Regions from separate parts of the Streptomyces sp. NPDC002676 genome, predicted to be linked through region 4. Evidence: riboswitches for the same ligand, from Rfam matches in the RefSeq annotation. Region 4 holds a riboswitch; each other region holds the start of a gene.
What was found. A riboswitch is a leader RNA that binds a small molecule or an ion and turns the genes downstream of it on or off. The one in region 4 is predicted to bind cyclic di-AMP.

Region 1 (7,600 bases), on a different contig from region 4:
CGCGGTCGCCGGAACCGCCGAGACGATCACGTCGTGCTTGACCCGCCGCGCGTCCGCCTCCTCGGCGAACGGCTCGGCGGTCGACGTACGGGCCAGCAGCCCCGTCGAGGACAGCAGCACCCGGCACGGGTCGTCGGCCACCTGGAGCGGCACGGTGGCCGCCGCAGCGCCTCCGGCCTCCAGCAGGACCGTACGCCGGTCGGTCCCGAACTGCTTGGCGACGGCGGCCAGTTCGGCCGAGACCAGCTTGCGCAGCTCCGTGTCGGACTCCAGGATCCGGGTCAGCTCCTCGATCTCCGCGGTGAGCTTCTCCTTCTCCGCCTCCAGCTCGATGCGGTCGTACTTGGTGAGCCGGCGCAGCGGCGTGTCGAGGATGTACTGCGTCTGCACCTCGCTCAGCGAGAAGCGCTCCATCAGGCGCTCCTTGGCCTGCGCGGAGTTCTCGCTGGACCGGATCAGCCGGATGACCTCGTCGATGTCGACCAGCGCGGTGAGCAGGCCCTCCACCAGGTGCAGCCGGTCACGCCGCTTGGTGCGCCGGAACTCGCTGCGGCGCCGCACGACGTCGAAGCGGTGGTCGAGGTAGACCTCCAGCAGCTCCTTGAGGCCGAGGGTGAGCGGCTGGCCGTCCACCAGGGCCACGTTGTTGATGCCGAAGGACTCTTCCATCGGGGTCAGCTTGTAGAGCTGCTCCAGGATGGCCTCCGGCACGAAGCCGTTCTTGATCTCGATGACCAGGCGCAGGCCGTGCTCGCGGTCGGTGAGGTCCTTGACGTCGGCGATGCCCTGGACCTTCTTCGCGTTGACCAGGTCCTTGATCTTCGCGATCACCTTCTCCGGACCGACCGTGAACGGCAGCTCGGTGACGACCAGGCCCTTGCGGCGGGCGGTCACGGTCTCGATCGAGACCGTCGCGCGCATCTTGAAGCTGCCGCGTCCGTTGGCGTACGCGTCCCGGATGCCGTCCAGGCCGACGATCCGGCCGCCGGTGGGCAGGTCGGGGCCCGGGACGTGCTTCATCAGCGCGTCCAGGTCGGCGTTCGGGTGTCTGATCAGGTGGCGGGCCGCCGCGATGACCTCGCGCAGGTTGTGCGGCGGCATGTTCGTCGCCATGCCGACCGCGATGCCCGAGGAGCCGTTGACCAGCAGGTTCGGGAAAGCGGCCGGCAGCGCCACCGGCTCCTGCTCCTGGCCGTCGTAGTTCGGCGTGAAGTCGACCGTGTCCTCGTCGATCGACTCGGTCATCAGGCTCGTCGCCTCGGCCATCCGGCACTCCGTGTACCGCATGGCGGCCGGCGGGTCGTCGTTGCCCAGCGAGCCGAAGTTGCCGTGGCCGTCCACCAGCGGCAGACGCATGGAGAAGGGCTGCGCCATACGCACCAGGGCGTCGTAGATCGACGCGTCGCCGTGCGGGTGCAGCTTGCCCATGACCTCGCCGACGACGCGGGCGCACTTCACATAGCCCCGGTCGCGGCGCAGGCCCATCTCGTTCATCTGGTAGACGATCCGGCGGTGCACGGGCTTGAGACCGTCACGGGCGTCCGGCAGGGCGCGCGAGTAGATGACCGAGTACGCGTACTCGAGGTAGGAGCCACGCATCTCGTCGACGACGTCGATGTCGAGGATCCTCTCCTCGAACGAGTCGTCGGGCGGCGGGGTCTTCGTGCTGCGGCGGGCCATCGCTGCCTGGCTCCTTGCTGAAGCGATTGACGGATCTGACGCGGACCATTGTGGACCGCGGCACTGACACCATGGTCCGCGACCCGGTGGCAACGTGGTCCACGACCCGGTCCCCACGCGCGACGCAGGCTACGTGATCCGCTGTGGGCGTACGTCCGGCGGGAACTTCGCCGCCGCTGCGCGCGCTTGCATACAGTGGCAGGACCGGCAGGAAAACCGCGGTTTCGACGACCGCCTCCGCTCGCGAAGGGACGTACATGCCCATGGGTCACACGACCACAGCCGAGGCAGGCTCCGGGGGCCTGACAGCGACCGAGCACCGCCTGGCCAACGGTCTGCGCGTGGTGCTCTCCGAGGACCACCTGACCCCGGTGGCGGCGGTCTGCCTCTGGTACGACGTCGGCTCGCGCCACGAAGTCAAGGGACGCACCGGTCTGGCTCACCTTTTCGAGCACCTGATGTTCCAGGGCTCCGGTCAGGTGAAGGGCAATGGCCACTTCGAGCTGGTCCAGGGCGCCGGCGGCTCGCTCAACGGCACCACCAGCTTCGAGCGCACCAACTACTTCGAGACCATGCCCGCCCACCAGCTGGAGCTCGCGCTGTGGCTGGAGGCCGACCGCATGGGCTCGCTGCTCGCTGCCCTGGACGACGAGTCGATGGAGAACCAGCGGGACGTCGTCAAGAACGAGCGGCGCCAGCGCTACGACAACGTGCCCTACGGCACCGCCTTCGAGAAGCTGACCGCCCTCGCCTACCCGGAGGGCCACCCCTACCACCACACGCCGATCGGCTCGATGGCGGACCTGGACGCGGCCACCCTGGAGGACGCCCGCCAGTTCTTCCGCACCTACTACGCCCCCAACAACGCGGTGCTCTCCGTGGTCGGCGACATCGACCCCGTGCAGACCCTCGCCTGGATCGAGAAGTACTTCGGGTCCATCCCCGCGCACGACGGCAAGCCCGCGCCGCGCGACGGCTCCCTGCCGGACGTCATCGGCGAGCAGCTGCGCGAGGTCGTCGTGGAGGAGGTCCCGGCGCGCGCCCTGATGGCCGCCTACCGGCTCCCGCACGACGGCACGCGCGCGTGCGACGCGGCCGACGTGGCCCTGACCGTCCTCGGCGGCGGCGAGTCCTCCCGCCTGTACAACCGGCTGGTGCGCCGCGACCGTACGGCCGTTGCGGCCGGCTTCGGCCTGCTGCGCCTGGCCGGCGCCCCCTCGCTGGGCTGGCTGGACGTGAAGACCTCCGGTGACGTCGAGGTGCCGGTCATCGAGACCGCCATCGACGAGGAACTGGCCCGGTTCGCCGAGGAGGGCCCCACGCCCGAGGAAATGGAGCGCGCCCAGGCCCAGTTGGAGCGCGAGTGGCTGGACCGGCTCGGCACGGTCGCCGGCCGCGCCGACGAACTGTGCCGGTACGCCGTCCTGTTCGGCGACCCGCAGCTCGCCCTCACCGCCGTCCAGCGCGTCCTGGCGGTGACCCCGGAGGAGGTCAAGGAGGTCGCCCAGGCCCGCCTGCGCCCCGAAAACCGCGCGGTCCTCGTCTACGAGCCGCTGTCCGCCGAGTCGGCCCAGCACACCGAGGAGGCCGGGCGCGGCGAGGACCCGGAGCAGGAAGCGACCGTAGAGGCCGGCAACGAGAACGACGAGGAGACGGCCAAGTGACCGAGCTCGCCACGATGGACTTCCACCCCCAGCCGCAGGCCGGCGAGGCCAAGCCCTGGGCGTTCCCGGCCCCCGAGCGCGGCACGCTGGACAACGGCCTGACCGTGCTGCGCTGCCACCGCCCCGGCCAGCAGGTCGTCGCCGTCGAGGTGCTGCTGGACGCGCCGCTGGACGCCGAGCCGACCGGCCTGGACGGCGTCGCCACGATCATGGCGCGGGCCTTCTCCGAGGGCACCGACAAGCACTCCGCCGAGGAGTTCGCCGCCGAGCTGGAGCGGGCCGGCGCCACGCTGGACGCGCACGCCGACCACCCCGGCGTCCGGCTCAGCCTGGAGGTCCCGGCCTCCCGCCTGGCCAAGGGCCTCGGCCTGCTCGCCGACGCCATGCGCGCGCCCGCCTTCGCCGAGAGCGAGGTCGAGCGGCTGGTCCGCAACCGCCTGGACGAGATCCCGCACGAGCTGGCCAGCCCCGCCCGCCGGGCCGCCAAGGAACTCTCCAAGGAGCTGTTCCCGGCCACCTCGCGCATGTCCCGCCCGCGCCAGGGCACCGAGGAGACGGTCGAGAAGATCGACGCGGCGGCCGTCCGCGCCTACTACGACCGCCATGTGCGCCCCGCCACGGCCACCGTGGTCGTGGTCGGCGACCTCACCGGCACGGACCTGGACGAGCTGCTCGGCGACACCCTGGGCGCCTGGACGGGCACCCCGGGCAGCCCGCGGCCCGTGCCGCCGGTCAGCGCCGACGACACCGGGCGCGTGGTCATCGTGGACCGGCCCGGTGCCGTGCAGACGCAGCTGCTCATCGGCCGGATCGGCCCCGACCGGCACGACCGCGTGTGGCCCGCCCAGGTGCTCGGCACCTACTGCCTCGGCGGCACCCTCACCTCCCGCCTGGACCGTGTCCTGCGCGAGGAGAAGGGCTACACCTACGGCGTGCGCTCCTTCGGGCAGGTGCTGCGCTCCGCCCCGGACGGCACGGGCGCCTCGATGCTCGCCATCAGCGGCTCCGTGGACACCCCGAACACCGGCCCCGCGCTCGAGGACCTGTGGACGGTGCTGCGTACGCTCGCGGCGGAGGGCCTGACCGACGCCGAGCGGGACGTCGCCGTGCAGAACCTCGTCGGGGTCGCGCCGCTGAAGTACGAGACCGCGGCGGCCGTCGCGGGCACCCTGGCCGACCAGGTCGAGCAGCACCTGCCCGACGACTTCCAGGCCGCGCTCTACCGGCAGCTCGCCGCCACCGGCACCGTGGAGGCCACGGCGGCGGTCGTGAACGCCTTCCCGGTGGACCGTCTGGTGACCGTCCTTGTCGGTGACGCGGCCCAGATCAAGGAGCCGGTCGAGGCGCTCGGCATCGGCGAAGTCACGGTCGTGGCGGCCGAGTAGAGCCCGAGCGCACGCACGCGCGAGTGGGGCCCGGCGACTTACGGGTCGTCAGGGCCCCACGCCTGTGCACCGGCTGTTCCCCAGCCGCTCCCCAGATGTCCGAATTGGGGCGGAGGTTGCCTGTCTGGCCTGTGGGATGCGCTACAAAACTCCGGATCCGTTTGGGCGGGGAAAGCCACCCCCCGTAGCGTCGTGCGGGCTGTTCGTCAGGCAGTGCGCCGCACCCGCGGCACCGGACAGTCATCGCCGAGTCCCCGTACGGCGCGAGCCAGGGGAGCCGGGGACCCACACGTCCCCTGGGGTGAATCGGACTCCCGCGCGTGCGCGAGGGGGTCCGTAGGAGACCTTCCTGCTCCGAACCCGTCAGCTAACCCGGTAGGCGAGAGGGAAGGAAAGGACCAGCCACTTCATGGCGTTCATGTGCGCCACCGGGAAGCACCGCAAGCCCGGCCGGGTCAAGCGCACCACCGCTCAGGCGGCCGGCGTCGCGGCCCTGACCACCGGCGTCATCGGCACCCTCGCGGCCACCCCGTCGCTCGCCGCCGAGAACTCCGTCGAGCAGACCGGCCTCACCCCGGTCATCACCGTGAGCGACGAGATCGCCGAGCAGATCGACGCACAGGCCACCGCGCAGCAGCAGGCCGCCGAGCGGAAGGCGGCCGAGCAGGCCGCGGCCAAGGCCGCCGCCGAGCGGGCGAAGGAGGAGCGCGAGGCCAAGGCGCGCGCCGCCCGCGCGGCTGAGCGCAAGCGCCTGAACGCCTTCGTCGCGCCGATCGCCGACTCGTACGTCTCCACGGGCTACCGCGCCAGCAGCTCCCTGTGGTCCTCCGGCTCCCACACCGGCATCGACTTCCACGCGGCCAGCGGCACCCCGGTGCACGCGGTCGGCCTCGGTACCGTCGTCTCCACGGGCTGGGGCGGCGCGTACGGCAACCAGATAGTGATCCGGATGGCCGACGGCATGTACACCCAGTACGGCCATCTGTCGTCCATCGGCGTCACCGTGGGCCAGCAGGTCGTCCCGGGCCAGCAGATCGGCCTGTCCGGAGCGACCGGCAACGTCACCGGCCCGCACCTCCACTTCGAGGCCCGCACGACCCCGGAGTACGGCTCCGACGTCGACCCCGTCGCCTACCTCCGCCAGCACGGCCTGAGCGTCTGACACGCACCCCGAAGCGGCACTCGCGACGAAGCCCCGGTTCACCGAGCCGGGGCTTCGTCGTTTTTCGCGGCGTCCGCGGTGCCCGCTGACCAAAAAATATCCATGGATTCTGGGCCGCCGTCGGAAATTCCCGCACATTGCAATAGAGTCACGGAACACGCGTCCGTTGTCGACGTTTCACGGGGATTAAGGCGGAGGTCGGTCATGCGTATTCCGGCACACTCGGTGTGCACGGCGATCCGGGACGACATCGTGGCCGGTGTCCACGAGCGCGGCAGCCGCCTCACCGAGGAAGTCCTGGCCCGCCGCTACGGCGTCTCGCGCGTCCCCGTCCGCGAGGCCCTGCGCACCCTGGAGGCCGAGGGCTTCGTGGTGACCCGTCGGCACGCGGGCGCGTGCGTCGCCGAGCCGACCGAGCGGGAGGCCGCCGACCTGCTGGAGATGCGCATGCTCCTGGAGCCGCTCGGCGCCTCACGGGCCGCCCAGCGGCGCACGGAGGCCCATCTGAAGGTGCTGCGCGGCCTGGTGCGGCTCGGCCAGGAGCGGGCCAGGCAGGGCGGCAGCGAGGAACTGCGCTCGCTGGACGGCTGGTTCCACGAGACGCTCGCCCAGGCCTCCGGCAGCCACTCGCTGACCTCGATGCTCACCCAGCTGCGGCACAAGATCGCCTGGATGTACGCGGTGAAGGCCCCGGTCAGCCCGGTGGAGTCCTGGGCCGAGTACGGCGTCATCGTGGACGCGGTGACGCGCGGCGACGGCGAGCGCGCGCGGGCGGTCACCGCCCTGCACATCGAGCGCGCGGCGGGCGCGCACCGGCTGCGGTTCGCCTCCGGCGGGGAGCGCGCGGAGCGTGTGAGGGACTCGCAACATGCCGTAAACACAGCGAGCCCGCGGCATTAACACGGGCGCCGTATACAAAGAGGGGATATTCGGAGGGACGCGCATTTCCGCTGCCCTATTTCGGCGTGCCGTGAATTCAGGCAGGTGCGTAAATTCGCGTGCGAATCAGTCCGGCGCGAAAACGCGGAAGCCGCGCCCCCGATTCCGGGGACGCGGCTTCCTGGCGCGACTCAGACGGTCTCGGGCAGTTCCTCAAGGCCCTCGGCGACCAGCTTGGCCAGACGGTCCAGGGCGGCGTCCGCGCCCTCGGCGCCGGAAGCGAGGACGATCTCCTCGCCGCCCTGGGCGCCCAGGCTGAGGACCGCCAGCATGGAGGCCGCGTTGACGGGGTTGCCGTCGGCCTTGGCGATCGTCACCGGGACGCCTGCGGCCGTGGCGGCTCGGACGAAGATGGAGGCGGGGCGGGCGTGGAGGCCCTCGGCCCAGCCGACGTTGACGCGGCGCTCAGCCATGTGATGCTGCCCTTCAGGTTCTCAGGGTTGTCTAGACCAGTTTCCCACATCGTGAAGCAAGTCCGGAGGGGACCTTCGTCACCCTCCGGCCGTGTCGCCGGACCGCGGCCTCGATCCGGCTTCCGTCCCCCCACAGACTGCCTCGCGCCGTTGCCGGGGGCGAGCCGTACGCTGGGGCCCATGCAGACCCCGGCGGACCGGCACGACCGGCACGAGTACCCCGCCCACTGGGAGGCCGACGTGGTGCTGCGCGACGGCGGCACCGCACGCGTGCGGCCCATCACCGTCGATGACGCCGACCGCCTGGTCAGCTTCTACGAGGGGGTCTCGGACGAGTCGAAGTACTACCGCTTCTTC
Region 2 (7,600 bases), on a different contig from region 4:
CCCGGGCGCACGTCCCCGGTGTGTCCGTCCGGCACAGCCGGGCCAAGGGTGAGCCGCGGTTCCCGGACGGGCCCCAGGCCGATCCCGCCGGGTCGCACTTCGAGCGGCGGATCCGGAGCTTCCAGCCGCGCCGGAGCCGGGTGACGGCCGGGCAGGCCGACGCCCTGCAGCGGCTGTGGCCCAAGTGGGGGCTGGACATCGACGGACAGCAGACCATCGACCCCGTCCAGCTGTTCGGGAACACCCACCCCGTCGTCCTGGAGATCGGGTTCGGCATGGGCGAGGCCACCGCGCAGATGGCCGCCGCGGACCCCGGCACCAACATCCTCGCCGTGGACGTGCACACCCCGGGGCAGGGAAACCTCCTCAACCTCGCCGACCAGAACGCGCTGTCCAACATCCGGGTCGCCAACGGCGACGCGATCATCCTGCTCAGGGAGATGCTGCGGCCCGACTCGCTGGACGGGCTGCGCGTCTACTTCCCGGACCCCTGGCCCAAGAAGCGGCACCACAAGCGGCGGCTCATCCAGCCCGAGTTCCTTTCCCTCGCCGCGACCCGGCTCAAGCCCGGGGCGATCGTGCACTGCGCGACCGACTGGGAGCCGTACGCCGAGCAGATGCTCGAAGTGCTCACCGCTCATCCCGACTTCGAGAACACCCAGGCAGACGGCGGCTTCGCGCCACGCCCCGGGTTCCGGCCGCTGACCCGTTTCGAGGGGCAGGGACTGGACAAGGGACATGTGGTGAACGACCTGCTCTTCCGGCGCGTACCGCACCAGGACCGATAGCCGCACCACGCCCCACAGCCGTACCGGGCCCGACAGCCGTACCGGCACCGAACATCCACGCTGTCCCTCGTCCCTCGTCCCGTCACCGTTAGGGTCGATGCCGTGGCCACCAGTCCTCCGCCGTACCCGACGTACCCCGCCCCCGGCGACGGTGCGCTCCGGCACCCGCACTGGTGGCAGCGCACCTGGGTGCGCTGCGGCGCGCTGGTCACCCTGCTCGCGCTGTCCGGCCTGGTCATCCTCGCGCTGGTGCGCCGGCAGACGGGCACGGACGGGTTCCTCGTCGGGCTCGGTCTGGCCGTGCTGCCGGTGCCGTGGCTGATCGCCGCCTTCCGCTGGCTGGACCGGGTGGAGCCGGGCCCCTGGCGGAACCTGCTGTTCGCGTTCGCCTGGGGCGCGTGTGCGGCGGCGCTCATCGCCATCGTCGCCAACAGTTTCGCGACGAAGTGGATAGCCACCGCCACCGCGGATCCGGCGAGCGCCAACACCCTCGGCGCGACCGTCATAGCGCCGATCGTCGAGGAGTCCGCGAAGGCCGCCGCCGTGCTGCTGGTCTTCCTCTTCCGCAGACGGGACTTCACCGGGATCGTGGACGGGGTGGTGATAGCCGGGATCACCGCCACCGGGTTCGCGTTCACCGAGAACATCCTCTACCTCGGCACGGCCTTCGGGACCGACCAGCTCACCGGCCACCGCGGCATCGCCTCCGTCACCGCCGCCACCTTCTTCGTGCGCATCGTGATGTCCCCGTTCGCGCACCCCCTGTTCACCGTGCTCACCGGCATCGGCTTCGGCATCGCCGCGCTGTCCGCCGAGCGGCAGCGCGTCCGGCGGGCGCTGGTCCCGCTCTGCGGTCTGCTGCTCGCGATGGGCGTGCACGCCTTCTGGAACGGCTCCTCGACCTTCGGCGAGTACGGATTCTTCGCCGTCTACGGAACCTTCATGCTGCCCGCGTTCGGGCTGCTGACCTGGCTCGCGATCTGGACGCGGCAACGGGAGCTGCGGACCGTGCGCGAGGAGCTGCCCGCGTATGTGTACGCCGGGTGGCTGGGGCCGGCGGAGCCGTTCGCCCTGGGGTCGATGCGGGCGCGGCGGCTGGCCCGCCACCACGCCCGGCGGTACTTCGGGGGGCGGCCGGCGGCACGCGCGGTCGCGGAGTACGAGGCCTGCGCCACCTCGCTCGCGTTCCTGCGGCACCGCGGGCGCAAGGGCAAGGCCGGGGCCGGCTTCGCCGTACGGGAGCGCGAGCTGCTGGCGGAGCTGTGGAAGCGGAGGGAGGTTTCCCGGCCGGCGCTGGAGTACGCGGCCAGGGCCTCCGTTCCGGTGCCGGTGCACTGGGCGCCGTACGGCTATCCGGCCGGGTACCCGGCGGTGCCGTATCCCGCGTACAACCCGTACCGGACGTAGGCACCGCCGGATCACGCCGTCGCGGTGGAAAGAGCGGAAGGAAGCCTCAGGCGGAGGCCTCCGTCAGCTGCTTCAGTTCCGTGTCCGTCAGCTTCAGCTCCGCCACGCCCAGCAGTGCCGGCAGCTGCTCCACCGTCCGCGCCGAGGCGATCGGTGCCACGATGGTCGGCTGGGCCGCCAGCCAGGCGAGGGCGACCGTGGCCACGGGGGCGTCGTGGGCGGCGGCGATCTCGTCCAGGGCGGTGAGGACCCGGCGCCCGCGCTCGGACTTCAGGTGCTGCGCGGCCGAGCCGGCGCGGGGGCTGTCGACCGTCGTGCCGGGGCGGTACTTGCCGGTGAGGAAGCCCGCGGCCAGCGAGAAGTACGACACGGCCCCGAGGCCCTCGCGGGCGGCGAGGTCGCGCAGCGGACCCTCGTAGGTGTCGCGGGAGACCAGGTTGTAGTGGGGCTGGAGGGCGACGTAGCGGGCGAGGCCCTCGCGGTCGGAGAAGTCGAGGGAGGCCTGGAGGCGCTCGGGAGTGATGTTGGAGGCCGCGATGTGCCGGACCTTGCCGGCCTTCACCAGCTCGTCCAGGGCGCCGATGATCTCCTCGACCGGGACCTCGGGCTTGTCGAAGTGCGTGTAGTAGAGGTCGATGTAGTCCGTGCCGAGGCGGCGCAGGGAGGCGTCGGCGGCGGCCTTGATGTTGGCCGCGGACAGGCCCTGGTACTCCGGGTGCTGGCTGACCTTGGTCGCGATGACGACGTCGGAGCGGTTGCCGCGGGCCTTCACCCACTTGCCGATGACGGTCTCGGACTCACCGCCCTTGTTGCCCTCGGCCCAGGCCGAGTAGGAGTCGGCGGTGTCCACGAAGTTGCCGCCGGCCGCCGTGTAGGCGTCGAGGACGGCGAAGGACGTCTCCTCGTCGGAGGTCCAGCCGAAGACGTTGCCGCCGAGGGCGAGGGGGAAGACCTGGAGATCGGAGGAACCGAGTGTGCGCAGAGGAGCCATGCCCTGTTTCAACGCCCGTACCAGTGATCACATTCCGCGCAGCAGGACAGCAGGCCGACAGGCCGGGTCAGGGGTTGAGGCCCTTCTCGCGGAGCCAGGTCATCGGGTCGATGGCGGTCGGCTGGCCGCCGGGGTGGACCTCCAGGTGGAGGTGGGGGCCGGTGACGTTGCCGGTGGCGCCGATACGGCCGATCACGTCGCCGGTGTTGACCTTCTGGCCGACGCTGACGTTGATCGAGGACTGGTGGCAGAACCACAGCTCGGTGCCGTCGTCCAGGGTCAGCACGGTCCGGTAGCCGTAGGCACCGGCCCAGCCCGCCTGCGTGACGGTGCCGCTGTGGACGGCCTTGATGAGCGTGCCCGTGGGAGCGGCGAAGTCCAGGCCCGTGTGGTAGCCGGAGGACCACATCGCACCGGGCTGCCCGAAGGTGCCGGTGAGGGTGTACGAGACGACCGGCAGGCTGAACTGCTTGGCCAGCTTGGCCAAGCGCTCCGCCTCGGCCTTCTTCTTCGCGATGGCCTCGGCCTGCTCCTTGGCGGCGGCGGCCTTGGCAGCGGCGGCCTTCTCCGCCTTCGCAGCCGCGGCGGCGCTCTGCTGCTCGGCGGCGGCGACCGCGGCGGCGGTGGCCTTGCTGTCGGCCTGGCCCTGCTGCTGGTCGGCCTGCGCCATGATCCGGTTGCGCAGGGCCTCGCCCGCGTCCGTGTTCTGCGCGTCCTCGGAGGTCATGCCGACCCTGCTGAGCGTGTCCGCGGAGGCGGCCTTGGGCGCGTCCGCGGAACCGTCGTCAAGCAGGGAGTCGACGGAGGAAGGCAGGTCGGGCAGGTCGGGCATCGAGATGGCGACCGGGGGCTTGCCGGAGTTGGCACTGGCGATGCCGCCCGCGCCGACCGCGGCCAGGACGCCGACGCCGAGGACCGTGGAGCTGCGCGCGAGCCCGCCGCGCTGCTTGGCGACGCGGTGCCGGCCGCGGACCGGGCGGACGGAGTCCTCGGTGGGGTTCCACTCCTCCCAGGGGCCCTCCTCGGCCGGGAAGGAACCGTAGCCGAAGGCTTCGGTCTCGCGCTGAGCCGGTATGAACGGGGCTTCTTGGGCAGGCCGGTTGGACGCCACGCGGGCGTACTCCTTTCCTTCCTCCGCCTACCGGGTTAGCTGACGGGTTCGGAGCAGGAAGGTCTCCTACGCGTGGCACTGCCGTGTACTCAGCGAGTTCACGACGGCGTCCGCGCGATTCACCCCAAGGTGGTGGTTCCCCGGTTCCCTCGCGGGATTCGGCGCATGAGCACGGAGCCGCCTCTTGTGACGGCTGGGACGACCGCGCTGCGTTATCGAACGTTAATAGACCCGACTGTCAGATTCCAAGCCGTTCGGCTTGATCATTAATGCTTTCCAGGGCGGCGATACACGCCATTACCGGCTCAAACCGGGCAACTTGACCGGGGTTCAGGAGTCACAGCGTTTTTGATGGTGACTCAGATGTTATGCGGAGGGCGGTCGCCCGATCACCCTGAGTAGTGCGCCCCACAGGCCGTTGAACACTGCAAACACTCAGGGCCGGAACCCAATTCTGGATTCCGGCCCTGAGCCTTCAGTAGCGGGGACAGGATTTGAACCTGCGACCTCTGGGTTATGAGCCCAGCGAGCTACCGAGCTGCTCCACCCCGCGTCGATGTCTCTACTGTACGCCATGTGCGGGGCAGAAAGCACATCGGTTTACTGACCGGTCAGTAGGCGGTCTTATTCGCCGGTCAGCAGATGGCGGTTCGGCGCCATGGCACGCTCCTCGTATTCGGGCAGTACGACGACCTCCACGCCCTGCGCCGACAGCAGTCCGCTCCCGTCGGCCGCCGCCACGAACGTGTCCGGTTCGCTCCAGGCCGTGACCACCCGCCGTACCCCCGCCGCCAGGATCAGCCGCGCGCAGGGAGCCGGCCGTGAGGCGCGGCGGGCACAGGGCTCCAGGCTGCTGTAGACCGTGGCGGCGGGCAGCCTCGGGTCGGCCGGGTCGATCTTCGCCAGGGCCGCCTCCTCGGCGTGGACGACCGGGTCGTCACCCTCGCGCGAGTGGCCGCGCGCCAGCTCGGTCCCGTCCTCGGCGACCACGACCGCGCCCACGCTGAACGCCGTCTCCGAGGGCGGGCACAGCGCCGCCAGCTCGCAGGCGATCCTCATCCAATGCCGGTCGGCGGCCGTGACCGACTGCCCCGTTCCGGGTGCGGTGGGCTCGTAATGCATCAGTACGACGTCCTCGATCCTGCGGGTTTCGGTGAGGCGGAGGCGACCGGCCTGGTACGCGCCCGGGCCGAACAGCCGGGGCGCCTTCGGGTCCCCGACGAGCAGCGGGGCGAGGACCAGCTGGAGCTCGTCGGCGAGGCCCTGCTGGAGGAGCTGGGTGTGGACGGTGCCGCCGCCCTCGACCATCAGGCGCCGTACGCCGCGTACGTCGTGCAGGTGCTCCAGCAGGGCGCGCCAGTCGAGGTCGGGGCCGAGGGCGACGAGGTCGGCGGCGATACCGAGGCTGCGGGCCCGCTCGGCGCCCTTGTCGGTGGTGCAGACGAGCTTCTGGCCGCCGGTGTGCCAGAACCTGGCGCCCGGGTCGAGGTCGCCGGAGGCGGTGACGGTCACCTTCAGCGGATACTCCGGCCGGCCCGCGGCGACACGGGCCGCGCGGCGCTCCGGGGAGTTGACCAGGAGCCGCGGGTTGTCCGCGCGGATGGTGCCGGCGCCGATCAGGATGGCATCGACCGAGGCCCGTATCTCGTCGACCCGGTCGAAGTCGGCCGGGCTGGACAGCAGGAGCCGCTCGGGGCCGGTGTCGTCCAGGTAGCCGTCGAGGGAGACGGCGGCGGACAGCAGCACGTACGGCAGGGGCATCGGCGTCCTCATTCCGGAAGCTGACTTGCTGAGGCTGACGGCAGGGCTCGTCTTGGTTCAAGTTTGAAACAAACTTACACTGGCGGCATGACGACCCGCTGGCTCACCCCCGAAGAGCAGCGCGCCTGGCGCGCCTACATGGCCGCCGCCCGGCTCCTGGAGGACACGATCGACCGGCAGCTCCAGCAGGACGCCGCCATGCCCCATCTGTTCTACTCCGTGCTCGCCAACCTCTCCGACGCGCCCGACCGGCGACTGCGCATGACCGATCTCGCCGAGACGCTGAAGATCACGCGCAGCAGGCTGACGTACGCGGTGACCCGGCTGGAGCGGGACGGGCTGGTGCGCCGCGAGGACTGCCCCTCGGACAAGCGCAGCAGCCTCGCGGTGCTGACGGAGGAGGGGATGGCCGTACTGGAGCGCACGGCACCCGGGCACGTCGACACGGTGCGCGCCGCCCTCTTCGACCGGCTCACCCCGGAGCAGGTACGGCAGCTGGAGGAGATCTGCACGCAGATCGCGGGCGGGCTGCAGGGCGACGACGCCGAGGCCGGGGCGGGTGACGTCCCGTGGCGGCGCCGTTCGTCATGCACGTCGTCCACATCACCGACAACTCCAACTCCATGATTGCTTTAACTTTTAAGCATGAGGTAGGGTCCCTACGAACGACTGCTTCAAATATGAAGCAAACCGCCTCGGAGGGATCCGCATGCCCGACACCCCCGCCGCCACACCGCGCGCCCGCGTCCGGGTACCGCTGCGCTTCCACGACGGCTACAGCGCCGACGCCGAACTCGTCACCTTCCACGGGCTGGCCGACGGCCAGGAGCATGTCGCCGTCGTCCTCGGCGACCCCGCGCCCGGCTCCGTCCCCCTGGTGCGCCTGCACTCCGAGTGCCTGACCGGCGACGTCTTCGGCTCGGCCCGCTGCGACTGCGGACCTCAGCTGCGCGAGGCGGTCGAGCGCATCGCCGACCGCGGCGGCGTCCTGCTCTACCTCCGCCAGGAGGGCCGCGGCATCGGCCTGTACAACAAGCTCGACGCCTACGCCCTCCAGGACCAGGGCCTCGACACCTACGAGGCGAACGCCGCCCTCGGCCTCCCGGAGGACGCCCGCGACTACACGGCCGCCGCGCAGATGCTGGGCGCCCTCGGCATCGGGGAACTGGACCTGCTCTCCAACAACCCCGACAAGGCTGAGCAGTTGCGCACACTGGGAGTCGCCGTACGGGACCGGGTGCCGACCGGCGTCTTCACCACCGCGCACAACGTCCGGTATCTGCGGGCGAAGGTCCTCCAGACCCAGCACACACTGCCCCTGACCGAGCTGACCGAACTGACCGGAATGAACGCGGGCTGACGGCCGGTCCGCCGCTTCAGGGGAGGAACTTCACCTCCGGGAAGGCCGGGCACGGGCCGTCGAGCAGGTGCCCGCGTCGGTGCCGCAGGTGCAGGTCGAAGAATGCAAGGGGGTACGCCTGCTGGATCCGTACCGCCCGGGCCGGAGCGAGGGTGCCGATCCAGCCCCGGAGTTCTTCGTCG
Region 3 (7,600 bases), on a different contig from region 4:
CAGGTGCCTTTATTCGTTCATCTGGGGGACCCATGCGCCGCTTTCTCTTCGTCCTCGGCAGCGCCCGCTCCGACGGCAACACCGAACTGCTGGCCCGCAAGGCCGCCGAACAGCTGCCCGGCGACGTCGAACAGCACTGGATCCGGCTCGCCGATCACCCGCTGCCCGACTTCGTGGACCTGCGGCACGACGACGACCACGTACGGCCGCCCGCGGACACCGGAACCGGCCTGCTGCTCGACGCCACGCTCGCGGCGACGGACATCGTGATCGTCTCGCCGCTGTACTGGTACTCGGTGTCCGGTCTGACCAAGCGCTACCTGGACTACTGGTCGGGCTGGCTGCGCGTCCCCGGCTTCAAGGACACCTTGGCCGGGCGCACCCTCTGGGGCGTCGCCGCGCTGGCGGACCACGAGCCGTCGGTCGCCGATCCCTACGTCGGCACCCTGAACAACTCGGCCGCCTACATGAAGATGCGCTTCGGCGGCGTCCTGCTGGGCAACGGCACCCGGCCCGGCGACGTCCTGAAGGACACCGACGCGCTGGCACGCGCGAAGACGTTCTTCGCGCAGGAGGCACCCCTCGCGCGCTTCCCGTACGAGACGGCTGCCGCCCTGGCGGCTACGCGCTGATGTCCTTCGTCGTGAACCGCGCCCAGGCCGCCGATCCGAACACGGCCGCGTACAGCGCCTGCAGGCCGAGGTTCTTCATCAGGTCGTCCCAGTAGACGGGGTCGCGCATCAGGTCCGCGAAGGACAGCCAGTAGTGCGAGAAGAAGTACGGCTGGAGCGCGTGCAACTGGGGTATCTGGTCGAGGATCTGGACCGTGATGAGCAGGCCGACGGTGGTCGCCATCGCCGCGATGCCGCTGTTGGTCAGGGTCGACACGAACAGGCCGAGGGCCGCGACGCCGACGAGTGAGGCGGCGACGACCAGGGCTATCAGCAGGGCGCGGCCGAGTCCCTCGGTGAAGCTGATGCGGGTGCCCGAGATGGTCGTCAGATCCCCGAGCGGGAACAACAGTGCGCCGACGAGCAGCGCCGAGCCGGCGACGACCAGGGTGGCCAGCAGGCAGAACGCCATGACGGTCGTGTACTTGGTGAGCAACAGGCGGGTGCGGCCGGCCGGGGCGACCAGCAGATAGCGCAGGGTGCCCGCGCCCGCCTCCCCCGCGACCGCGTCGCCGGCGATCACGCCTACGGCCATCGGCAGGAAGAACGGCAGGGTCGCCGCGAGCGCCGTGAACACCAGGAACAGGCCGTTGTTGGTGATCTGAGCGATGAACGCCGGACCTTCGCCGTTCCCGCCGTGCGCCGTGGCGCCGCCCCGCGTCTCGACCTTGACCGAGATCCCGACCAGCACCGGCACCGCGGCCAGCACACCGAGCAGCGCGAGGGTGCGCCAGCGCCGGAGGGTGGTGATCAGCTCGCTGCGCAGCAGCCCGAAGGTCCACAGCGGACTCGGCCGCGCGGCAACGGCCGCAGCCGGTGCCGCCTGGAGTGTTTCAGCCCGCGACATCGAAGCCCTCCCCCGTCAGTGCCACGAACGCGTCCTCCAGCGAGGCCCGTTCGAGTGTGAAACCCCGGACGCGGACGCCCGCGGTGACCAGCGCGGCGTTCACCTCGGCGAGGTCCCGTCCGGGCGGCTCGGCGGTCACCCGGGCGCCGTCGGCGACGACGTCCCCGACGCCCTGCTCCTTCAGCACGCGTGCCGCTTCGGCCGCGTCCGGCGTCGTCACCACGAGCCGGCCGCGCGCCCCGGCGGCCAGATCGGCCACCGCGCCCTGGGTGATCAGCCGGCCCTGTGCCATGACCGCCGCGTGCGTGCACACCTGCTCGATCTCGTCGAGTAGGTGGGAGGAGAGGAAGACGGTCGTGCCGTCGGCGGCCAACTCCCGTATCAGGGCCCGGATTTCGCGCATGCCCTGCGGGTCGAGGCCGTTGGTCGGCTCGTCCAGGACGAGCAGTCTGCGCGGCTGGAGCAGCGCGGCGGCCAGCCCCAGGCGCTGCTTCATGCCGAGCGAGTACGCCTTCGCCTTCTTGCCCGCGGCGGCGCCGAGTCCGACCCGGTCCAGCGCGGCGGAGACCCGGGCGCGCCGGGTGCGCGGGTCGGCGGTCGGGTCGGCCGCGTCGTAGCGCAGCAGGTTGTCCCGGCCGGAGAGGAAGCCGTACAGGGCGGGGCCCTCGATGAGCGCGCCGACCTGCGGGAGGACGGCGCGCGCCGAGCGCGGCATGGCTTGGCCCAGGACGCGGGCGGAGCCCGAGGTCGGCTCGATCAGCCCCATCAGCATGCGGATGGTGGTGGTCTTTCCGGAGCCGTTCGGGCCGAGGAAGCCGAAGACGCTGCCCGCCGGGACGGTCAGATCGAGACCGTCGACGGCGAGCTGCCCACCGCGGTAGCGCTTGGTGAGGCCGCGCGTGGCGATGACGCTCGCCACCGCGTCCCCGGGCTCCCGCTGCGTGGCGGACGGTGCGTCCATCGGCTCCCTCGTCTCGTCGTGCTCCAGTCGTACGCCAGGGGGACCCGTGAGCCCCCCTGCCCCGGTTCACCGCCCCTGATTCGGGGTTACTTCCCCTCGTTCGCCGCCTTCACCAGCGCGTCCTTGGTGACCGTGCCGACATACACCTTGCCGTTGTCCGTGATCAGGGCGTTGACCAGGCGGGTGTGGAAGACGGTGCCCTTGCCGAACTTCCCGGAGACCTTGTCGCCGAGCGAGCCGAGGAAGCCGCCGAACGCACCGCCCTTGTCGCCGCTGGGCATGCCGCCCTTGGCGCCGGTGTCGAAGACGGCTATGGAGTTCCAGCCCTTGCCGAGGACGTCATGGCCCCCCATGCCCGCCATGCCCTTGCCGAAGTCCTCGCCGGGCCTCGGCGCGTGCTGCCGTGCCCTGGACTCCTTCTTCTCCTCGGTGACCTTCGCACCCTTGGGCGGGGTGAAGTCGAAGGTGCGGGCGGCCGGTTCGGCGAAGGAGACCTGGGTGAAGCCGACGTCGAGGACGGCAGCGCCGCCGCTCGCCGGGGTCAGCGTGAACTTCAGCGGCTGACCCGTCTTCGCGTCCACGGCGATACTGATCGCGCCGACCGTGCTGCCGGACTGCCTGGGCTTGATCAGCAGCTTGTAGGCGTCGCGGCCGGCGACCTGGGCGGTGCCGTCGACGGTGACGGACGTGGTGTCGTCCACCGACTTCAGGGCCTGGTCGGCGAAGTCCTTGGGCGTGGCCGGGGGCTCGGCCCGGTGCTCCTTGGCCGAGCCGGCCGAGGAGCCGTGGTAGACCTCGTTGCTCTTGCTGTCGTAGCCCCACACGTCCTTGCCGTTGTGGATGAGGCTGTACTCGGCGCCGCTCTCCAGCAGCGACAGCTTCTGCCGGTCCGGGCCGTCGAGGGCCACGCGCAGGGTGTGCGTGCCGGAGACCAGCTCGGTGAGCTTCGCCTTCGGGTCCGCGGTCGAGCCGTCGCCGTGGCCGCCCCGGGCCGCGCCGGACATCAGGCTGTTCTCCAGGCCGCCGAAGTTCGGCAGGCCGAGGTCGGTGTCGATCTTCACCGTGCCGGACAGCTGCTGCACGTCCGACTTGGCTATCTTCTCGATGAGCTGCTGTGCGGTGATCTTCGGCAGGTCGGGGTCACCGGAGGCGGCGAGCGCCGGGACGAGCCCGATCGTGGCCGCCGCCACCCCCACCACCGCGACCGGGACGACGTACCGGGCGGCCTTGCGGCGTCCGGTACGCAGGTCCCCGTCCTGCGCGACGTCCATTGCGTCGTCGGATTCGTACGGTGCCATGTGTGCCTTACCTCCGTCGTCGGCGGCGGCTGTCCTCACGCTGGTCCACCTGAGCCGCCATTCTCACCCGAATCGGTGAGGAGTGGTGATTTCCGTGGTTCCCATCTGACCAAATCGGCCGTGAGGAAGCGTCAGACCTCGGAGCCAACTCCGTGTACGCCTGCGGTATGACACGAAAGGGCGGCAGCTCCACCCGACCCGTAGGGGTCGTCCCGAAGCCGGGCTCAGCCGGCCCGGAACACCACCGCGTCGCACAGTTCCGTCAGCGCCGCCTTGGCGTCGCACTCGGGCAGCGGGGCCAGCGCGGCGCGCGCCTCCTCGGCGTAGCGGACGGCGTCCCGGCGGGCCTGCTCCAGCGCGGGGTGTGCGCGCAGCGCGGCGAGCACCTCGGCGTGCCGGGCGTCGTCGCTGAGGTCGGAGTCCAGCAGCTCGCACAGCGCGAGGTCCTCGGGCAGCCCCAGCTTGGCCGCCCGCTCGCGCAGCCGGAGCACGGGCAGGGTCGGGATGCCTTCGCGCAGGTCGGTGCCGGGGGTCTTGCCGGACTCGTGCGAGTCGGAGGCGATGTCCAGGACGTCGTCCGAGAGCTGGAAGGCGACACCGAGCCGCTCGCCGTACTGGGTGAGGACGTCGACGACCGTCTCGTCGGCGCCGGACATCATGGCGCCGAACCGGCACGAAACCGCCACCAGCGCACCCGTCTTGCCGCTGAGCACGTCCAGGTAGTGGTCGACCGGGTTACGGCCGTCCGAGGGACCCGCGGTCTCCAGGATCTGACCGGTCACCAGCCGTTCGAAGGCGAGGGCCTGCACCCGGACCGCCTCGGGGCCGAGGTCGGCGAGGATCTGGGAGGCGCGGGCGAAGAGGAAGTCGCCGGTGAGGACCGCGACGGAGTTGCCCCAGCGGGTGTTGACGCTGTCCACACCGCGGCGCACGGCGGCCTCGTCCATGACGTCGTCGTGGTAGAGCGTGGCGAGGTGGGTCAGCTCCACGACGACGGCGGACGGCACCACGTTCGGCGCGTACGGGTCACCGAAGCGCGCCGCGAGCATCACGAGCAGCGGCCGGAAACGCTTCCCGCCGGCCCGGACGAGGTGCTGCGCGGCCTCGGTGATGAACGGGACCTCGCTCTTGGTGGCTTCGAGCAAACCTTCCTCGACAGCCGCCAATCCGGCCTGGACATCGGCTTCGAGAGCCTGGTCCCGCACGCTCAGCCCGAACGGCCCGACGACGGTCACGAGGGGTCTCCTGTCTGCTGTGTCTCTGTTGGCGATTACACGGTTTGTCGATAGGTCGCCGCTATCACTTCAAGTCAGCGTATCCGGTCCGCTTTCGATCACCGATAGCGCCCACCGCTCGAGACACTCATGCACATCCGTACGTCCTACCCCCACGACTCCCACCGGCGGACGGTACGAGGGGGTACGCGCACGTATGGCGGACCCCGCCGGACGCGCCGGCCCCCGCGCCGCGTCGGCGAGTCGCGACGGGAGCCGTGGCCGGCCACCGAACCCTCCGAAATCAGCTGTGACGCGGACCACTTTCCCGTCTCCAATGGGTGAAGCAAATCCCCTGAAACCCCCGAATCGCCTGAATCCCCTTAATACCTCATGCCTGATTTGCCATATTTTGCCCATTCGTGAGTTGGGTCACTCACGCCCACCGGAACGCCTCGCCGGGAATAGTCGCCCCCACCCCTTCCCACCCCTTGCCGCAAAGGCGAGTTGAGTGTTGGCAACTGCAAAGGATCAAGTACCACATTCAGAACAGATCAAGGTCAACTGGGTTGATCTACGAATCTGGTACTTGTTCCGGACATGTGCTCTCGCATACGTTCCGGGCCATCAGGCGGACGCCGAATCCTGCCGCCGCCTGAAAGACCCATCGACGAACTCATTTCGTACGGCAGGAGCGGGGGACCCAGGTATGCCGCCGGCCCGGTCGACACATGTCGCACCGGAACGGCTAGGGGTGAAGTCGTGCCGTCTCGACGGCCCGGCCGGGCACTCCCCAGCCCGAACCCGACAGCTCACCTCGCAGGCGCCGGAGAGGACTTCCCCATGTCTGCTGCCGTTCAGCCCCGCCGCACCCGGAACAACCGCCTCCTCCGCGCGCTCGCCGCCGCCGGCACCGGCGTCGCCGTACTCGCGATCCCGCTCATCGGCGCCACGAGCGCATCCGCCGCCGGCGGGACGACGACGACCGCCGCCACCACCCTCGCGGGGTACCCGAACAACCTCGACGGCTGGATCCGCGAGTCGCTCGCGATCATGGCTCAGAAGGGCATCCCGGGCAGCTACAACGGCATCTACCGCAACATCATCCGGGAGTCCTCGGGCAACCCCAACGCCATCAACCTCTGGGACTCCAACGCGGCCAAGGGCATCCCGTCCAAGGGCCTGCTCCAGGTCATCGACCCGACGTTCAACACGTACCACGTGGCCGGAACGTCGTTCAACATCTACGACCCCGTCGCGAACATCACCGCCGCCTGCAACTACGCCGCCGCGCGCTACGGTTCGATCGACAACGTCTTCAGCGCGTACTGACATACCCCCCGGTCAGTCGGTCGGGAACAGTCTTTCGAGGACGACGGCGATGCCGTCGTCCTCGTTCGACTTGGTGAGCTCGTCGGCGACCGCCTTGAGTTCGGGGTGCGCGTTGGCCATGGCGACGCCGCGGCCGGCCCAGGCGAACATCGGGATGTCGTTGGGCATGTCGCCGAAGGCGAGAGCCTGTTCGGCGCCGATCCCCAGCAGGTCGGCGGCGAGCGCGAGCCCGGTCGCCTTGGTCACCCCGCCGGGCTGGAGCTCCACGGTGCCCGGCCCCGACATGGTGACCGTCGCCAGCGAGCCCACGACCGAGCGCGCGAGTGCCGCCAGCGCGTCGTCGGACAGGTCGGGATGGCGCAGCAGCACCTTGCTGATGGGCTCCGCCCACAGATCGTCGCGGCGGCCGACCCGCACCGCGGGCAGGGTCGGATGGGGCATCCGGTACCCGGGCTCGATGAGCGTGAGCCCGTCCACGCCGTCCTGGTCGACGGCCGCGTGGACCTGCCCGACCTCGGCCTCGATCTTGCCGAGCGCGGTCTCGGCCAGCTCCCGGTCGAGCCGCACCGACCGCACCAGGCGGTCGGCTCCGGCGTCGTACACCTGCGCGCCCTGCCCACACACCGCGAGCCCCGTATATCCGAGGTCGTCCAGCAGGGGCCGCACCCTGGGTGCCGGGCGGCCCGTCACCACCAGGTGCCGGGCGCCGGCCCGCGCCACCCGCGCGAGCGCGGCGCGCGACCGGTCGGAGACGGTGTCGTCGCCGCGCAGCAGCGTCCCGTCCAGGTCGGTGGCGATCAGTGAATACGCGGGGGAGGCGGCCATGATCAGAGAATACGGACCTCGCGCCCCACCCGACTCCCCCTGTCACCCTGTGCACTTATGTACTTCCCAGCCCCAAGTGGGGCCATCCGCTTGCCTGATGGCCTCCTTCGTAGGAGTGGAGCGGCCTCAGCCATGGGCCGCCTGCGGACCGGATCCACCCCGTCCGCCCCCAAAGGCAGCCAAGCCGGGGATTGCCACCCCGACAAGACTTTTCCGGGCATCAAGAACTCTTCAGTCATCACCCGCACAACCCTTCGGGCACTGCCCAAGACACCTGCCTCCGCCGTAACGTGTGGCGCGACCACATGGAACGCATCGCCGCGCAAGGCGCCGGATGAGAGTGAGGCAGTACCCCATGCCCCCCTTCGACGTCCCCGAGGGTGACCCCTTCGGTCCGCACAACCTTCCCTATGGCGTCTTCTCGCCCTCCGGCAGCACGGAGCGGAGGGTCG
Region 4 (7,600 bases):
AGCCGCGCGACCTCGGCGGCGTCCCCGTGCTCGTCGGGGCCCACTCCCGTCTGCGCGGCCTTCAGCACGGCCACCGACCGGCCGGCCGCGAGTGCCGCCGCGGCGACGGCGGCGGTCGTGACCGTCTTGCCGATCTCCGTGCCCGTCCCCGTGATGATCAGAACCGGCATATCAACCCTCCCGCGCCGCGGCGCACACCGCGCGCGCGATCCGTGCCACGTCGTCGTCGGAGCTGACGTAGGGCGGCATCGTGTAGACCATGTCGCGGAACGGGCGCAGCCACACGCCCTCCCGCACGGCGGCCCGGGTGGCGGCGGCCATGTCGACCTCGTGGTCGAGCTGGACGACCCCGATGGCACCCAGGACGCGGACGTCCTTCACCCCGGGCAGTTCGGCGGCGGGTGCGAGGCCCTCCCGCAGTCCCGCCTCGATCCGCCGCACCTCGGACTGCCAGTCCTGGCCGAGCAGCAGCTCGATCGAGGCGCAGGCGACGGCCGCGGCGAGCGGGTTGCCCATGAAGGTCGGCCCGTGGGCCAGCACCGGCACCTCGCCCTGCGAGATGCCGTCGGCCACCCGCGCGGTGCACAAGGTGGCCGCCATCGTGAGATAGCCGCCGGTCAGGGCCTTGCCCACGCACATCACGTCCGGGGTGACCCCCGCGTGCCCGGCCGCGAACAGCTCGCCGGTGCGGCCGAAGCCGGTGGCGATCTCGTCGAACACCAGCAGCACGTCGTGCGCGTCGCACGCCTCGCGCAGCACCCGCAGATACTCGGGGGAGTGGAAGCGCATCCCGCCCGCGCCCTGCACCACCGGCTCCACGATGACCGCCGCCAGTTCGTGGGCGTGGGCCTCGATCAGCGACCGCAGATGCCCGGCGTACGACTCCTGGTACTCCGTCGGGGGCGCGTCCGCGAACACCTGGCGCTGGAGCACCCCGGTCCACAGCTCGTGCATCCCGCCCTGGGGGTCGCACACCGACATCGGCTGCCAGGTGTCCCCGTGGTAGCCGCCCCGCCAGGTCATCAGCCGCTGCTTCTGCGGGCGGCCGAGCGAGCGCCAGTACTGCAGGCACATCTTCACCGCGACCTCGACCGACACGGACCCGGAGTCGGCCAGGAACACATGCTCCAGACCGTCAGGCGACAAGTCGACAAGGAGCTTCGCGAGCCGCACGGCGGGCTCGTGCGTGAGCCCGCCGAACATGACATGGCTCATCCGGCCCAGCTGCCGCTGCACGGCCTCGTTGAGGACCGGGTGGTTGTAGCCGTGGATCGCCGACCACCAGGACGACATCCCGTCGACGAGTTCGCCCGAGCCGTCCGCGAGCTTCAGCCGGACCCCGCTCGCCGACTCCACGACGAGCGGTTCGGCACGTCCGGGCATCGGGCCGTACGGATGCCACACATGCCGCCGGTCCAGCTCCAGCAGCTCGGGCACGCCCAGCTCAGGCATTGGGCGCGATGTCCGTTCCGGCGCCCCGGCGGCGGACGGCGACGAGGTCGGTGCGCGGCTCGTTCGCCGAAGCCGCAGGCGCGGATGCGGGCACGGACGCCGTACCGCACACGTCCCCTCCCTCGTGCGAGCCGCACACGGACCCGCAGCCGCCGCCCTCGTGCGACCCGCAGCCCGCCTCGGCGTGCGATCCGCAGCCGCCACGGGCGCCCTGGACGTCGGCCCGGTGCTTCGGCAGCGTGACCTGGTCGGCGCCCTCCACCTCGAAACCGGCGTCGGCGATCATCTCCAGGTCGGCCTTGCCCGCCTGGCCCTCGCTGGTCAGGTAGTCGCCGAGGAAGATCGAGTTGGCCAGGTTCAGGGCGAGGGGCTGCATCGAGCGCAGGTGGACCTCACGGCCGCCCGCGATACGCACCTCCACGTCGGGGCAGACGAAGCGGACCATCGCGAGGATGCGCAGGCAGCGCTGCGGGGTGAGGTTCCACTCCTTGGCCAGCGGGGTGCCCTCGAACGGGATCAGGAAGTTGACCGGCACCGAGTCCGGGTCCAGCTCGCGCAGCGAGTAGACCACGTCCACCAGGTCCTCGTCGCTCTCGCCCATGCCCGCGATCAGACCGGAGCAGGCGGACAGACCGGCCGCGTGCGCCTTCTGCACCGTGTCCACCCGATCGGCGTACGTGTGGGTGGTGGTGATGTCCCCGTACGTGGCCTCGGAGGTGTTGAGGTTGTGGTTGTAGGCGTCGGCACCGGCCTCACGCAGCCGCTCGGCCTGGCCGTCGGAGAGCAGACCGAGGCACGCGCACACCTCGACGCCCTCGTTCTGGTCCTTGATCGCCTTGATCGTCCGGGAGACCCGGTCCACGTCGCGGTCCGTCGGACCGCGTCCGCTGGCCACCAGGCAGACCCGCTTGGCACCGCCGGCCAGGCCCGCGGCGGCGGCCTGCGAGGCCTCGTCCGGCTTGAGCCAGGTGTACTTCAGGATGCCGGCCTCGGAGCCGAGCCGCTGGGAGCAGTAGGAGCAGTCCTCCGGGCACAGGCCGGACTTGAGGTTGACCAGGTAGTTGAGTTTCACGCGCCGGCCGAACCAGTGCCGGCGCACCTTGCCGGCCGCGGCCACCACATCGAGCAGGTCGTCGTCGGAGGTGGCGAGTACGGCGAGTGCTTCCTCGCGGGTCGGCAGCTCGCGCCGAAGCCCCTTTTCCACCAGCGTGTTCAGCAGGTCCATGAGGTCTGATCCTGTCTTACGCGACCGCCCCGGGCCAATGTGAGTTTGAACAACGCGGACGGTTCACCGTGTGGGTATCGCCACACCCTGGGCGGCTCGGCGTCCGGCTAGGGTCTGTCCGCTACCTACAAATGCCCCGGAGGACCCATGGCGTTCGGCTGGATCGACGAGCAGGCCGAGGCGCGCCGCCGCGCCGGACTCGTACGGACGCTGCGCCCGCGCCCCGCCGACTCGCCGCTGCTGGACCTCGCGAGCAACGACTACCTGGGCCTGGCCCACCACCCCGACGTCGCCGAGGGAGCCGCCCAGGCCGCCCGGGCGTGGGGCGGCGGCTCCACCGGTTCCCGGCTGGTCACCGGCACCACCGAACTCCACACCGAGCTGGAGCGCGAACTGGCGGAGTTCTGCGGCTTCGAGGCGGCTCTGGTCTTTTCGTCCGGTTATGCCGCGAACCTGGCCGCCGTGACCGCGCTGGGCCCGCACGGCTCGCTGATCGTCTCGGACGCGGGCAACCACGCCTCGCTGATCGACGGCTGCCGGCTCGCCCGGGGCAGCACGCAGGTGGTCGGGCACGCCGACCCGGAGGCCGTGTGCAAGGCGCTGAGCACGCACGAGGGACCGGCGATCGTCGTCTCCGACACCGTGTTCTCCGTCGACGGCGACGCGGCCCCGCTGGCCGAACTGGCCGCGGCGTGCCGGGAGCACGGCGCCGGGCTGGTCGTGGACGACGCCCACGGGCTCGGCGTGCTGGGTGACGGCGGCCGGGGAGCGCCGAACGAGGCCGGGCTCGCGGGCGCGGACGACGTGGTCGTCACGGCCACGCTGTCCAAGTCGCTGGGCAGCCAGGGCGGGGTGGTGCTGGGCCCGGCCCGGGTGATCGACCACCTGGTCAACGCGGCCCGGACGTTCATCTTCGACACCGGCCTCGCCCCCGCCGCGGCGGGGGCGGCGCTGGCGGCGCTGCGGCTGCTGCGCCGTGAGCCGGAGCGGGCGGCACGGGCCCGTGAGGTGGCCGCGGAACTGCACGCACGCCTGACCGCCGCGGGTCTGGAAGCGGTGCGTCCGGACGCCGCGGTGGTCTCGGTGCGGGCCCCGTCCCCGGAGAGCGCCGTGCGCTGGGCGGCCGACTGCCGTTCGGCCGGTCTTGCCGTGGGCTGCTTCCGTCCTCCTTCCGTGCCCGACGGCATCTCGCGGCTGCGGCTGACCGCCCGCGCGGACCTCTCCGGGTCCGAGATCGAACGCGCTGTACGGGTCATCGACGAGGCGCGACCATGAGTCGGCGTGACACGGCCGGGCTTCGCACGCATCTGATCGGATCTGATCGGTAGCGGTTGGTCGGGGTCAGGGTCAGGGTCGGGGTCGGGGTCGGGGTCGGTCGGGATCCGCGGGTCACCGGAGCGCGGCCACGAACCCCGCCCAGCTCCCGGGGGAGAAGAGCAGCGCGGGTCCGGCCGGGTTCTTGGAGTCGCGCACGGCGAGCAGTCCGGCCCGCGGGCCGGAGCGCGGCCGGGCCGTCTCCACGCAGTTGTTCGCTCCCGTGCTGTAGCTGCTGCGCAGCCATTGCGCATCGTGCAGATCGGTACTGATCGGGACGTGCCGAGGCAGTACTGACATGGTGCCTCCTTACGCGCCGTCACCTATCCCGGCGATGTAATCCAACGATTCCTCGGGTGAAAGGGCGTGGATGCGAAGGGTGTTGAAGGCCTCCGAGTAAGCCACGAGGTCTTCTTTCCGTTCCAGATAGAGGCTACTCGTCAATTGGTCGAGAACAACCACGTCCAGATCAGAAGTGCTCGGAAATGAGAAGATTACGAAAGGTCCCGTGAGGCCGACATGTGCCCCGGCTCCGAACGGAAGTACCTGTAGCCGTACTTGGGGCAGCCGCGCCGCCTGCAGCAACCGCTCCAGCTGCCGGGCCATCACCTCCGGGCCGCCGACCTCGCGCCGGAGCACCGCCTCGTCCAGTACGGCGTCCAGGTGCAGCGGCGGATCCGAGTGGAGCACGTCCTGCCTGGCCAGACGCACTTCCACTAACGCGTCCAGCGCCTCCTCGTCCAGGCTCTTCACGGCCGCCCGGGTCACCGCGCGGGCGTACTCGGGCGTCTGGAGCAGACCCGGGACCACCGTGGTCTCCAGGGTGCGCATGCCACTGGCCTGTGACTCGAGGCTGATGAAATCGCGATAGGTCGGCGGCAATACCCCGCGGTACGCATGCCACCAGCGGTTGCGTGCGCCGACCGCGTTCTCCTCGGCACCGGCCAACAACAGTAGTAACTCACGGAGTTGGGCGTCCCGAACCGCGTACGCGTCCAGGAGTATGCGCACATCGGCCGGTTTCACGCCGCTGGCACCCGTCTCGATACGGCTCACTTTCGACTGGTGCCAGCCCACCAGCCGGGCGGCCTCGCCACTCGTGAGCCCAGCCTCGGCGCGCAGCGTGCGCAGTTCGGCGCCCAGTTTGCGGCGGCGCACCGCGGGACCGTTCTGCATGGGCTCCTCCTTACTCCTTCCGGGCCGCCCAAATACGTGCTCCCGTCGCAGAGTTCACCGCTTTGAGCGACAGATATATGCATATCTTGGTGGATCGCTCCCCTGACCGGCCCGGTAATGGCAGTCTGGCGAAGAAGCACCAGTCCGGGACCGTACTCGAACCATCCGCTCCTTTGTCGGACTCCGGTCCCGTGGGAAAGGGACGACCTCGCCATGGCAGACCATCTGGAAGCATCCGTCACTCTGCCGAGCGATCCGGCCTCGGTCTCCGTCGCCCGCTCCTACGTCGTGGGCACCCTCGCGGAGTGGGGCCTGCCGTCGGACACCGACGTGGCCGACACCGTGCGACTCATCGTCTCCGAACTCGCCACGAACGCCGTACAGCACACCTTCGGCCAGTCACCCACCTTCACGGTCGACATCGCGCTGCACCGTGACGAACACCTGCGCATCGGCGTCACAGACAGTCATCCACGCTTTCCGAAGAGACTGCCCGCCGCGGTCCAGCAGGACAACGGCCGCGGCATGGTCATCATCCGCTGGCTCACCGCCGAGTGCGGCGGCAAACTCCGCGTCCGCCCCACCCGCGAGGGCGGCAAGACGGTCTCCATCGAGCTCCCGTGGACGATCCCGGCCGAACCGGTGCCGGCGGCCGGCCAGCAGGAGCCCTGACCGTCCACGGGGTGAGGAGCCCTCAGCTGACCCGGCCGTACCAGACGCTCCGCGTCCAGATCCTCTCCAGCTTCACCACGTCACCCGTCTTCGGGGCGTGCCAGATCTTCCCGTGTCCGGCGTAGATGCCGACGTGGTAGATGCTCGAACCCGAGTGGAAGAACACCAGGTCGCCCGCCCTGCGGCTGCCGGCCGAGATGTGGTGCGTCTTGTTGTACTGCTGGGCGGCCGTACGCGGCAGGGTCTTGCCCACCTTCTTGTACGAATAGAGCGTCAGCCCCGAGCAGTCGAACCTGCGCGGCCCGCTGGCGCCCCACTGGTACGGGGCGCCCCTCTTGGAGGCCGCGACCTGGAGCGCCTTCGTGGCCGTGGTGGCGGCCGAGGCCTCGGTGGCCAGACCCGGGACCGCGATCGTGCCGCCCACGGCGGCGAGAGTGAGTGCCGAGGCCGTGCCGGCCCGGGCCATCAGTGACGGGACACGATTGAGCGCAGTCATGCGCAACCCTTCGTCAGCCGCCTGTGAAGGATGACCTGTCGGATTCGGGCTGGCGAAGTTGCCCGGCCGCGTTGCCGCGGCTTCACCCCAAGGGCCTGCTCGGAACCTCCGCCCGTCCGCGCTGTGCGGACGAACCTCCGTTCCGGCGACCCGCCTTGCTCGGGTCCTCCACTCCTGCCGATCCACTCCTGTCGACCTGTCGTCCGGGCGGCGGCAGGACTCGGCGTCCGCCCGGACCGCCCCGCCGCGGTGGCGGGGGCTTGTCGTCGGACAGGGATCTTCACCCACAGGTGTCCGAAAATCCCAATGGAATCGGGGATTTGTGGTGTTACTCACCACTCACCCGTTCGGGTGGACATGGGTGCGTTCGAGACACCGTCAGTTCCCTTACAGGGCCCCGGACCTGGGACGGAGCGCGTTCGGGCCCCCTCGGACGAGCGCCGTGCGCAAGCCGAGGGGGCCCGGAAAAGGATCCGTGAATACGCCGGCCGTGGGTCCGCCGTTCGGGCCGTTTCAACTCCCGCCCGGGCGCGGCTTCGACACGCGGTTCCCGGCGTCTCGGATATGTGTCCGGATCAGCCGACACCGTCGGGCGGGAGCGCGACGCGAGCGGTACGGCGCTCACCGTCGAGCACCCGCAAAGCCCGTGCCAGCGTGTCCCCGTGCAGCTCCGTCTCACCCCGACGGTGCATCAGCACCAGCGCGTCGCGCAGCTCGGACGCCTTGTGCACCAGCGCCTGCGCCGCGCGCAGCCCGCGGTAGGTGTCACCGTCGTGCGCCGGGTTGATCCGGCCCAGCAGATCGACGGTCTCCAGGTAACGGTCTATCAACTCGCCCTCGGCCCGTGTCAGCGCGGGCAGCGGAGGCAGGTCCGGCAGCATCGGCGGCTCACCCGGCCTCGGGCGCGCCGGGCACGGTCCTGCGGCTGGGGACGACGCCGTCCACCAGTCCGTACTCCAGCGCTGCCGTGGCGTCCAGGATCAGATCCCGCTCCAGGTCCCGGTCGACCTGCTCCTCCGTACGGCCGGTGTGCCGCGCGAGCATCTCCGCCGTCAGGGTGCGCACCCGCTCCAACTCCTGGGCCTGGATGACGAGGTCGCTGGGCATCCCCCGCACCGGCTCGCCGAGACCGGGCTGTTCGATCACCATCCGCGCTCCCGGCAGCGTGAACCGCCTGCCCGGGGCCCCGGCCGCGAGCAGGACGGCGGCGGTCCCGGCGGCCTGCCCCAGGCAGTAGGTCCCCACCGGGCAACTGACGTACTGCA

Region 1: it holds a riboswitch for cyclic di-AMP, as region 4 does, so the genes downstream of both, ACWD3E_RS29710 (M23 family metallopeptidase) here and ACWD3E_RS19055 (C40 family peptidase) in region 4, are expected to answer to the same signal.
Region 2: it holds a riboswitch for cyclic di-AMP, as region 4 does, so the genes downstream of both, ACWD3E_RS38370 (M23 family metallopeptidase) here and ACWD3E_RS19055 (C40 family peptidase) in region 4, are expected to answer to the same signal.
Region 3: it holds a riboswitch for cyclic di-AMP, as region 4 does, so the genes downstream of both, ACWD3E_RS30800 (transglycosylase SLT domain-containing protein) here and ACWD3E_RS19055 (C40 family peptidase) in region 4, are expected to answer to the same signal.

The regions. Positions count from the first base shown of each region.
Region 1 covers NZ_JBSFVT010000013.1:115,549-123,148, forward strand. The annotation lists gene ACWD3E_RS29695 (DNA gyrase/topoisomerase IV subunit A) at 1-1,680, opposite strand, end outside; gene ACWD3E_RS29700 (M16 family metallopeptidase) at 1,938-3,344, shown strand; gene ACWD3E_RS29705 (M16 family metallopeptidase) at 3,341-4,729, shown strand; cyclic di-AMP (ydaO/yuaA leader) riboswitch at 4,964-5,126, shown strand; gene ACWD3E_RS29710 (M23 family metallopeptidase) at 5,139-5,891, shown strand; gene ACWD3E_RS29715 (GntR family transcriptional regulator) at 6,096-6,791, shown strand; gene ACWD3E_RS29720 (HPr family phosphocarrier protein) at 6,962-7,243, opposite strand; gene ACWD3E_RS29725 (bifunctional acetate--CoA ligase family protein/GNAT family N-acetyltransferase) at 7,424-7,600, shown strand, end outside.
Region 2 covers NZ_JBSFVT010000026.1:18,177-25,776, forward strand. The annotation lists gene trmB (tRNA (guanosine(46)-N7)-methyltransferase TrmB) at 1-788, shown strand, start outside; gene ACWD3E_RS38360 (PrsW family intramembrane metalloprotease) at 891-2,195, shown strand; gene ACWD3E_RS38365 (aldo/keto reductase) at 2,242-3,186, opposite strand; gene ACWD3E_RS38370 (M23 family metallopeptidase) at 3,254-4,297, opposite strand; cyclic di-AMP (ydaO/yuaA leader) riboswitch at 4,307-4,471, opposite strand; tRNA gene ACWD3E_RS38375 (tRNA-Met) at 4,777-4,850, opposite strand; gene ACWD3E_RS38380 (dihydrofolate reductase family protein) at 4,922-6,058, opposite strand; gene ACWD3E_RS38385 (MarR family winged helix-turn-helix transcriptional regulator) at 6,146-6,685, shown strand; gene ACWD3E_RS38390 (GTP cyclohydrolase II) at 6,768-7,418, shown strand; gene ACWD3E_RS38395 (alpha/beta hydrolase family protein) at 7,435-7,600, opposite strand, start outside.
Region 3 covers NZ_JBSFVT010000014.1:132,896-140,495, reverse strand. The annotation lists gene ACWD3E_RS30825 (flavodoxin family protein) at 33-632, shown strand; gene ACWD3E_RS30820 (ABC transporter permease) at 622-1,518, opposite strand; gene ACWD3E_RS30815 (ABC transporter ATP-binding protein) at 1,505-2,479, opposite strand; gene ACWD3E_RS30810 (LolA family protein) at 2,566-3,777, opposite strand; gene ACWD3E_RS30805 (polyprenyl synthetase family protein) at 4,002-5,012, opposite strand; cyclic di-AMP (ydaO/yuaA leader) riboswitch at 5,650-5,830, shown strand; gene ACWD3E_RS30800 (transglycosylase SLT domain-containing protein) at 5,835-6,323, shown strand; gene ACWD3E_RS30795 (HAD family hydrolase) at 6,336-7,148, opposite strand; gene fahA (fumarylacetoacetase) at 7,504-7,600, shown strand, end outside.
Region 4 covers NZ_JBSFVT010000006.1:130,663-138,262, forward strand. The annotation lists gene bioD (dethiobiotin synthase) at 1-170, opposite strand, end outside; gene ACWD3E_RS19025 (adenosylmethionine--8-amino-7-oxononanoate transaminase) at 172-1,452, opposite strand; gene bioB (biotin synthase BioB) at 1,445-2,677, opposite strand; gene ACWD3E_RS19035 (8-amino-7-oxononanoate synthase) at 2,825-3,952, shown strand; gene ACWD3E_RS19040 (DUF397 domain-containing protein) at 4,067-4,291, opposite strand; gene ACWD3E_RS19045 (helix-turn-helix domain-containing protein) at 4,301-5,167, opposite strand; gene ACWD3E_RS19050 (ATP-binding protein) at 5,381-5,839, shown strand; gene ACWD3E_RS19055 (C40 family peptidase) at 5,862-6,335, opposite strand; cyclic di-AMP (ydaO/yuaA leader) riboswitch at 6,339-6,477, opposite strand; gene ACWD3E_RS19060 (hypothetical protein) at 6,911-7,216, opposite strand; gene ACWD3E_RS19065 (ATP-dependent Clp protease proteolytic subunit) at 7,224-7,600, opposite strand, start outside.